DNA from 2 places in the Aeromicrobium wangtongii genome. Region 1 is predicted to be linked to the other one. Evidence: riboswitches for the same ligand, from Rfam matches in the RefSeq annotation. Region 1 holds a riboswitch; the other holds the start of a gene.
What was found. A riboswitch is a leader RNA that binds a small molecule or an ion and turns the genes downstream of it on or off. The one in region 1 is predicted to bind S-adenosylmethionine.

Region 1 (3,966 bases):
GCCCGTCTTGCGGCTGGGCAGGACCCACTTGCCGTCGTCGTCCTGGTAGCAGCCGCCGATCGGCGTGCAGAACTTGTCGACCGGGAGCGACGTCAGCGCGGCGCCCTTGTCGTCCTGCAGGCACGGCGAGTCGTCACCGCCGTCGACCCACTCGACGCTGGCGGCGCTGGCCTGCACGTAGATGGCCTGGGCGCTCAGGATCAGGCCGGAGCTCAGCAGGGCAGCGGCGAGCAGGCGCCGAGCGCGGCGGAATCGGGGGGAGATCGTGGACACGTGAGGTGCTCCTTGGTCGGACGAGGTGGTCATCGTGTGATCGTGGAAGAGGTGGGACGGTCGTCGATGCCGCAGACGCCGACGGGGACGCCGTCCGCGGTCTCGACGCCGGGCGGCAGCTGGCGCCGGCGGCCGAGCGGCTCGTCGTGGCTGCTCGCGAACATCACGTCGTCGAGGCGGCCGGCCCGGCGGGCGACGACCGTGGCGGCCACGGCCGCAGCCGTGACGTTGTTCATGGTGCGGGCCATGTCGACGATCGCGCTGATCGGCAGGGTGAGGACGACGACCTCGAGCGGCAGTCCCGCTGCCGCGAGCACCGTCGTGGCGGTGATGGTCGCGGTGCCGGGCACGCCTGCCGTGCCGATCGAGACCAGCAGGCTCAGCAGCGCCAGCACGGCGTAGTCGGCCAGGCTGTAGTCGATGCCCAGTCCGTTGACGGCGAACACCGCCAGGATGATGGGCCAGACACCGGCGCAGCCGGGCATGCCGATCGTGGTGCCGAGCGGCGCCGTGAACCCGGCGACATCGGCCGGCACACCGACCCGCGAGGTCAGGACGCTCGTCGTCACCGGCAGCGTGCCGGCGCTGCTCTGCGTCGTGAACGCGGTGAGCTGGGCCGGGGCGATCTTGCGGAAGAACGCGACCGGGTTGACGTCCGCGGCGACCCGCAGGACCACGGCGTTGACGACGAAGGCGTGCACGAAGCAGGCGATGTAGGCCACGACGAGCAGTCCGAGCAGGGCGCTCAGCTGCTCCTTGCCGGCCGAGGCCGTCGACGCGGCGACAGCGGTGAGCACCAGCACCGCGTACGGCGTCAGGGCGATCACGAAGCCGACGGCCTTGTAGATGATCTCCCGCGCGGCCTCGATCAGGCTGATCAGCGGTGCGACCTTCTCGGGCGAACGGTCCGCGACCAGCGAGCACGCGACCGCGATCAGCAGCGTGAACACGATGATCGGGATGATGTTGTTCTCGGAGATGTCCTGGACGATGTTGGTCGGGAAGAACCCGATGAACACCTCGGCGAACGGCTTCTTGATCTCGTCGAGCGCCCGGGTGTCGACCCCCTGCGTCGCGAGATCGGCGTTCTTGCCGACGCCGATCCACAGCGACAACCCGAGGGTGAGCAGGATCGCCAGCGCGTTGAGGCCCATCAGCCACACGACCGAGGAGGTGCCGATCGTGCGCAGCTTCTCGGTCGAGCCGAGCGAGGTGATGCTCGACAGGATCGACACGATGACCAGCGGGGCGACGATCGTCAGCAGCAGGTTGATGTACACCCGGCCCAGCGGCTGGATGTAGTCGACGTGATCGCGGAACACCAGGCCGACGCCGGCGCCCACGAAGAGTGCCACGAATGTCAGCACGCTGAAGTTCAGACGATTGCGCCCCAGGACGTAGAGCCCCGCGAAGAGGCCCAGCGTCACAGCCAGGGCGGTCAGGTTCCAGGTGTCCACGAGGACGTCCTCCAGATGTCGGGTGCCGGCGGCAGTCGGCGGATTCGGCCCGGATCGCCTGCACTGCGGGCGAACCGTCAGGAGGATCATGACGGGATGTCAGCGCCCGCGGGCGCTGTCTCACCATTCGGACGTTCGTCCACATCGCGAGATTTGGAGTCGCCGCGAGCGCTCACGCTGGCACATTTGGAGCCACGGTCACGAGTACCAGCGCGTCCCTGACGCACAGCCCCGGCTTGCTGGTCGGCAACCCTCCTTTTCGCGGTGGGGTGCTCCGGGTGACGACCAGGTCCTGGCCGATCGGCCCGGGCAAATGCGAACGAAGGATGTCCCGTGCCCCTCCTCCCCCTTGTCGGCGCCGAGCTCGAGATCCCCCTCCTGGACGGCCGCCTCGTGCGGCACGCCAACTTCGACGGCGCCGCCAGCGCCCCCTCGCTGACCGCGGTCGCCGAGCAGGTCACCGCCGCCCTGCCCTGGTACGCCAGCGTCCACCGCGGCTCCGGCTACTCCTCGCAGGTCTCGACCGCCCTGTACGAGCGGGCGCGCCGCGATGTCGGGCAGTTCGTCGGCGCCCGTAGCGACGACGTCACGATCTTCGTGCGCAACACGACCGATGCGGTCAACCTGCTCGCCTCCGCCGTACCCGGACGCGTCCTGACCCTGGACGTCGAGCACCACGCCAATCTCCTGCCGTGGGACCGCAGCCCCGGCGGGCACGAGATCGTCCAGGCCCGGCCCACCGTCGGTGGGACGCTCGCCGCCCTCGAGGGTGTGCTGTCCGCGCGCCCCATCGCCCTGCTGGCGATCACCGGCGCGTCCAACGTGACCGGCGAGTCGTTGCCGCTGCCCGCGATCGTCGAGCTGGCGCACCGGTACGGCTGCCGGGTGTTCGTCGACGGGGCGCAACTGCTGGCCCATCGCCGGCTGTCGCTGGAGGCCTCGGGCGTCGACTACGTCGCCTTCTCCGGCCACAAGCTCTACGCGCCCTTCGGCTCCGGGGCGCTGGTCGGCCGCCGCGACTGGCTCGACGTCAGCGAGCCGCACCTGGCCGGCGGTGGCGCCGTCCGCCAGGTCACGACCGGCTCCGTCGAGTGGACGACCGCCCCGGCCCGCCACGAGGCCGGCACCCCCAACCTGATCGGCGCGACCGCCCTGGCGACGGCTGCCGCCGAGCTGTCGGCACTGCCCGAGGACGCCTGGCGCGAGCACGAGAACCGCCTGCACCGCCGACTCGCCGAGGGGGTCGCCGCGCTGCCGGGCATCGACGTCGCGCGGGTCTGGTCAGACTCCGCGGCGCCCATCGGCGTGGTCACGTTCCGCCTCGCCGGCACCGACCCGGCGCTGCTGGCCGCGTTCCTGGCCGCCGAGCACGGCGTCTCGGTGCGCGACGGACGGTTCTGCGCCCATCCCCTGCTCGACCGGCTCGGCTGGGGCGAGGGCGCGGTGCGCGCCAGCATCGGCGTCGGCACCACCGAGGAGGACGTCGATCGGCTGCTGGCGGGGCTCACCGCCTGGGTGACGGGCGACCGCGCGGGCCGCTACGAGCTGGTCGACGGCGTCTGGATCGTGCTCGACGACCCCCGTCCGGTGCCCGCGGGCCTCGGTCTCGACGCGCTGGCCGCGGCCCTGTCCCCCTGCTCCTGACCGGCGGCGCGTCAGCCGCCGAGCGTCCGGGCCGCCATCGACAGGTGGTCGGCCTGCTCGGCGAGCACGGAGTCGTCCGGGTCCTCCCCGATGCGGTCCTGGAGGTCGTCGCGCGTGATGACCTCCAGGGCACCCCGGTAGTCGTCGGCGTCGCGGCGGTCGGCCGCGATGACCTCGACCCGGCCCCCGATGAGGCCGATGGTCGCGCCCGGACCGGCATCCAGGAGGGCACGCACGTGGTCGATCGTGATCGTCTGCGGTTCAGTCATGATGTCGCAGTTCCCACGCGGGGCGCCCTCAATCCCATCCCTGACCGACCAGCACTCGTGTGATCGCGCGTCAAGACCGCAAACCTGAGATTCCCCTGATGAATCTGTCTCGAACGCGCGAGCGCCGGGTAACGGGCGGACATGAGCAACTACACCAACACTCCCAGCAACGACCGCACGGTCTACGAGCCGCACCGCGCCAACCCGATGGGCGCCTACGTCGCCAGCGCCGGCGCCGTGATCTTCCTGATCGCGACCTTCCTGGCCTGGGTCACCACGGACGACAAGAGCTTCAGCGGCTACGAGACCGACACGGTCATCCC
Region 2 (3,966 bases), 400 kb from region 1:
GAGCCCGTGGCCAGGATTCCCCATCGGACAGGTGCTGTGGTCGTCATGACACCCACTGTGCCATTGCGCCGACCGAATGACATGGCTGTTATTCATGCCCTAGGATGCTGGGCATGAGCGCCGTGGAGAAGTCAGATCCCCAGGGCTCCGCCGTCGCACAGACGTTGTCGGAGCGCGACCGGGAGATCCTGGCGCTCGAGCGGCTCTGGTGGCAGTACGCCGGTGCCAAGGAGCAGGCGATCCGCGACAAGTTCGACATGTCCGCGACCCGCTACTACCAGGTCCTCAACGCGCTCATCGACCGCGAGGACGCCCTGGCGTTCGACCCGCTGCTGGTCAAGCGCCTGCGACGCCTCCGTGCGCAGCGCCAGCGCAGCCGCTCGGCCAGGCGCCTCGGCATCGATCTCTGATCGCGAGATGGTGGCGCATCGCAAGAACGTGACTCCCGGCAAGGCCTACGTTCCCTCGAGCTGGTTCATCGTGCTGACCGTGATGGTCCTGATCGGCGGAGCCGGCTGGCTCGGCTGGCTGGTGCTGGACGACGACTCGTCGCCCAGCAGCTCCTCGCCGGCGACGGCCGCGCCCTCGGCGCCGGTCGAGTCCAGCGAGCCGACCAAGAAGTCGACCCAGAAGCCGTCCAAGCCGGCCGCCACCCCGAAGGCGGACCAGACCCCGAAGCCCTCGCAGGACACTCCCGCCGCGCCCCAGCGGACGGCACGGGTCTCGGTGCTCAACAACTCCGGCGTGGTGGGGGCCGCCCGGGCGTTCTCGGCCAAGGTCGCCGCCGCAGGCTGGCAGGTCAGCGGCGTCGGCAACTGGACCGGATCGATCCCGGCCAACACCGTGTACTACCCGGCAGGCCTGGAGGACCAGGCCAGGCTGCTGGCGTCCGAGGTCGGAATCCAGCGCATCCGCCCCAGCGTCGCGCCCATGCGGATGGACCGGTTGACCGTCATTCTGTCGGGCCAGCAATGATCGGAGCATGACCTCGTCCTCAGATGTTCGTGATGCTGTCGTCGCCGATCCCGCCGGAACGCTGCTGGCGCTGGACTTCGACGGCACGCTGGCGCACATCGTGGACGACCCGACGCGCGCCTTCGCCCACCACGACTCCGTCGAGGCGCTCGCACGGCTCGGCTCGGTGCTGGGACAGATCGCGATCATCACCGGTCGGCCGGTACGCCAGGCACTCGCCCTGGGCGGATTTGAGGGGCTCTCGGGCCTCGGGAACCTGGTGATCCACGGGCAGTACGGCGCCGAGCGCTGGGCGGCCGCCGACGGTGCGCTCACCCAGCCGGAACGGCCGCGGGCGATCGTCGAGCTCGCCGCGATGCTGCCCGACTGGCTGGACGAGCGCGGCGCCCACGGCGTGCGGCTGGAGGACAAGGGCATCGCGATCGCGATCCACACCCGCGGCATCGATCCCGGTGTCCTCGGCGAGCTGGCCGAGCCGGTCGCCCGGCTCGCGGCGGACCTGGGCCTCGCGGTCGAGCCGGGGCGCCAGGTCATCGAGCTGCGCGCGCCCGGGCACGACAAGGGCGACTCGCTCCGCGCGATCGTGGCGGACGTCCGTCCCCGGCAGGTGATCTTCGGCGGTGACGACCTCGGCGACCTGCCGGCCTATGACGCGGTCGACGAGTTCCGCACCCATGGCGGCGCGGGGCTGCTGATCTGCTCGGCCTCTGAGGAGCAGGACGCGCTCGTGGCGCGCGCGGACCTCGTGCTCGACGGCCCCGACGCGGTCGCCGAGTGGCTCCAGGCCCTCGCCGACGACATCGCCCCCTCCTGACCCACCCCCGCGCCCCCGGGGCCCGCGGTTTACCACGGTCCCTCGGCAAAGCTCGTCCGCCCACGGCAAATTTCCCGTGGGGGGACGCGGCTTGCCTGTGGCGGACGGCCGCCCGCCAGCTATCGGCCGAGCCGACGTCCTCCGCCAGCGCTGCCGCGCGTCCTCCCACCGCAAACTGGGTCCGCCCACGGGAAATTTGCCGTGGGCGGACGCAATTCGCGGAGGGACCGTGGTAAACCGCCGCCGCGGGGTCCGGATGGTGAGCGGGCGGTGTCCACGATGTGGACCGAGTGGACGCATCGTGAGACGCGCGCGTACGCTGACATCACTCATCCAGAGGGGTACAGGGACACGGCCCGACGACACCCCAGCAACCAGTCGCAGCACGCGACCAGGTGCTCAATCCGTCCCGGACGACAGTCGATCCGGGAAAGATGACCAGGAGACTCGCGTGAGCACGACGACCGCCCAGACATCCACCCGCACGATCCGCGACGGCGCCTTCGGGCACGCCACCGGGCTGGCCTGCCGCGAGTGCGGTGCGACCCAGGACCTCGGCCCGTACTACGTCTGTCGGGAGTGCTTCGGCCCCCTGGAGATCAGCTACGACTTCCCGGCCATCACGCGCGAGCAGATCGAGGCCGGGCCCGCCAACATCTGGCGCTACAAGGCCCTGCTGCCCGTGCCCGCCGACATCGAGCTCAGCCCCAACATGGAGCCGGGCTATACGCGCCTGCTGCGGGCCGACAATCTCGGCCGGGAGCTGGGCATCGCCCGGCTGTGGGTCAAGGACGACAGCACCAACCCGACCAACTCCTTCAAGGACCGGGTCGTCGCCTGTGCGCTCAGCGCCGCCCGCGAGCTTGGCAGCACGGTCTTCGCGTGCCCGTCGACCGGCAACCTGGCCAATGCGGTCGCCGCAGCCGGGGCGCGCGCCGGCATCAAGACCGTCGTGTTCATCCCCAGCAACCTGGAGACCCCCAAGCAGGTCAACTCGGCGGTCTACACCGAGAACCTCGTCGCGGTCGACGGCAACTACGACGACGTCAACCGGCTCGCCGGTGAGATCGCCGGCGAGGAGGACGGCTGGGCGTTCGTCAACGTCAACGTGCGTCCGTTCTACGCCGAGGGCTCCAAGACCCTCGGCTACGAGATCGCCGAGCAGCTGGGCTGGCGCCTGCCGGACCAGATCGTCATCCCGGTCGCGTCCGGCTCGCAGCTCACCAAGGTCCACAAGGCCTTCCAGGAGCTCATCAAGCTGGGTCTCGTGGAGGACAAGCCGGTCAAGGTGTTCGGCGCCCAGGCCACCGGGTGCTCGCCGGTGTCGGCGGCCTTCCGCGAGGGCTGGGACGCCGTCAAGCCCGTCCGGCCGGACACCATCGCCAAGTCGCTGGCGATCGGCAACCCCGCCGACGGCGTGTACGTGCTGGACATCGTGCGCGAGACGGGCGGCGCGATCGCCGATGTCTCCGACGACGAGGTGCGCGATGCGATCGTGCTGCTCGCGCGCACGGAAGGCGTCTTCACCGAGACCGCCGGCGGCACGACGGTCGGCGTGCTCAAGAAGCTCGTCGAGACCGGTCAGCTCGATCCCGAGCTGGAGACCGTCGTGATCAACACCGGCCACGGCCTCAAGACGCTCGACGCCGTCACCGACCGCGTCGGTGCGCGCGCGACCATCGCGCCGACGTACGACGCCTTCGTGGCCGCCGGCATCGCCTGAGCGCCCATCCATCGTCTGAACCGCAGTAGCCGTCAAGGAGCATCATGAGCATCAACGTCCGCATCCCCACGATCCTGCGCACCTACACGCAGGACCAGTCCCAGGTGGCCGCCGAGGGCGCGACCCTGGTCGAGGTCCTCGACTCGCTCGAGTCGAGCTTCCCCGGCATCCGCGCCCGCGTCGTCGACGACGAGGGCAAGCTGCGCCGCTTCGTCAACATCTACGTCGCCGAGGAGGATGTCCGTTTCTCGGAGGGCCTGGACACGCCGACCCCCGACGGCTCCCAGGTCTCGATCATCCCGGCCGTCGCCGGAGGATGCTGAGCTCGAGAGGACAAGACCCGGCGCTGGTGGAACGGTGCTGATCTCGCGATAGGCTCATCGCATCGGGCCCTCGGCAGGTGGCCCGTTCATGTTCAAGGTGGGAGTGGCGGCATGGTGCAAGGCACCGTCAA

Region 2: another riboswitch for S-adenosylmethionine. It lies ahead of thrC (threonine synthase); the one in region 1 lies ahead of NQV15_RS00685 (aminotransferase class V-fold PLP-dependent enzyme).

What each region holds. Positions count from the first base shown of each region.
Region 1 is NZ_CP102173.1:134,038-138,003, reverse strand. Features, by position in the region: gene NQV15_RS00695 (fibronectin type III domain-containing protein) at 1-306, opposite strand, end outside; gene NQV15_RS00690 (dicarboxylate/amino acid:cation symporter) at 303-1,730, opposite strand; SAM riboswitch class IV at 1,927-2,052, shown strand; gene NQV15_RS00685 (aminotransferase class V-fold PLP-dependent enzyme) at 2,064-3,374, shown strand; gene NQV15_RS00680 (hypothetical protein) at 3,386-3,643, opposite strand; gene NQV15_RS00675 (hypothetical protein) at 3,785-3,966, shown strand, end outside.
Region 2 is NZ_CP102173.1:535,894-539,859, forward strand. Features, by position in the region: gene NQV15_RS02750 (Gfo/Idh/MocA family protein) at 1-47, opposite strand, end outside; gene NQV15_RS02755 (DUF3263 domain-containing protein) at 114-410, shown strand; gene NQV15_RS02760 (LytR C-terminal domain-containing protein) at 418-975, shown strand; gene otsB (trehalose-phosphatase) at 983-1,789, shown strand; SAM riboswitch class I at 2,116-2,230, shown strand; gene thrC (threonine synthase) at 2,241-3,512, shown strand; gene NQV15_RS02775 (MoaD/ThiS family protein) at 3,557-3,835, shown strand; gene NQV15_RS02780 (cold shock domain-containing protein) at 3,947-3,966, shown strand, end outside.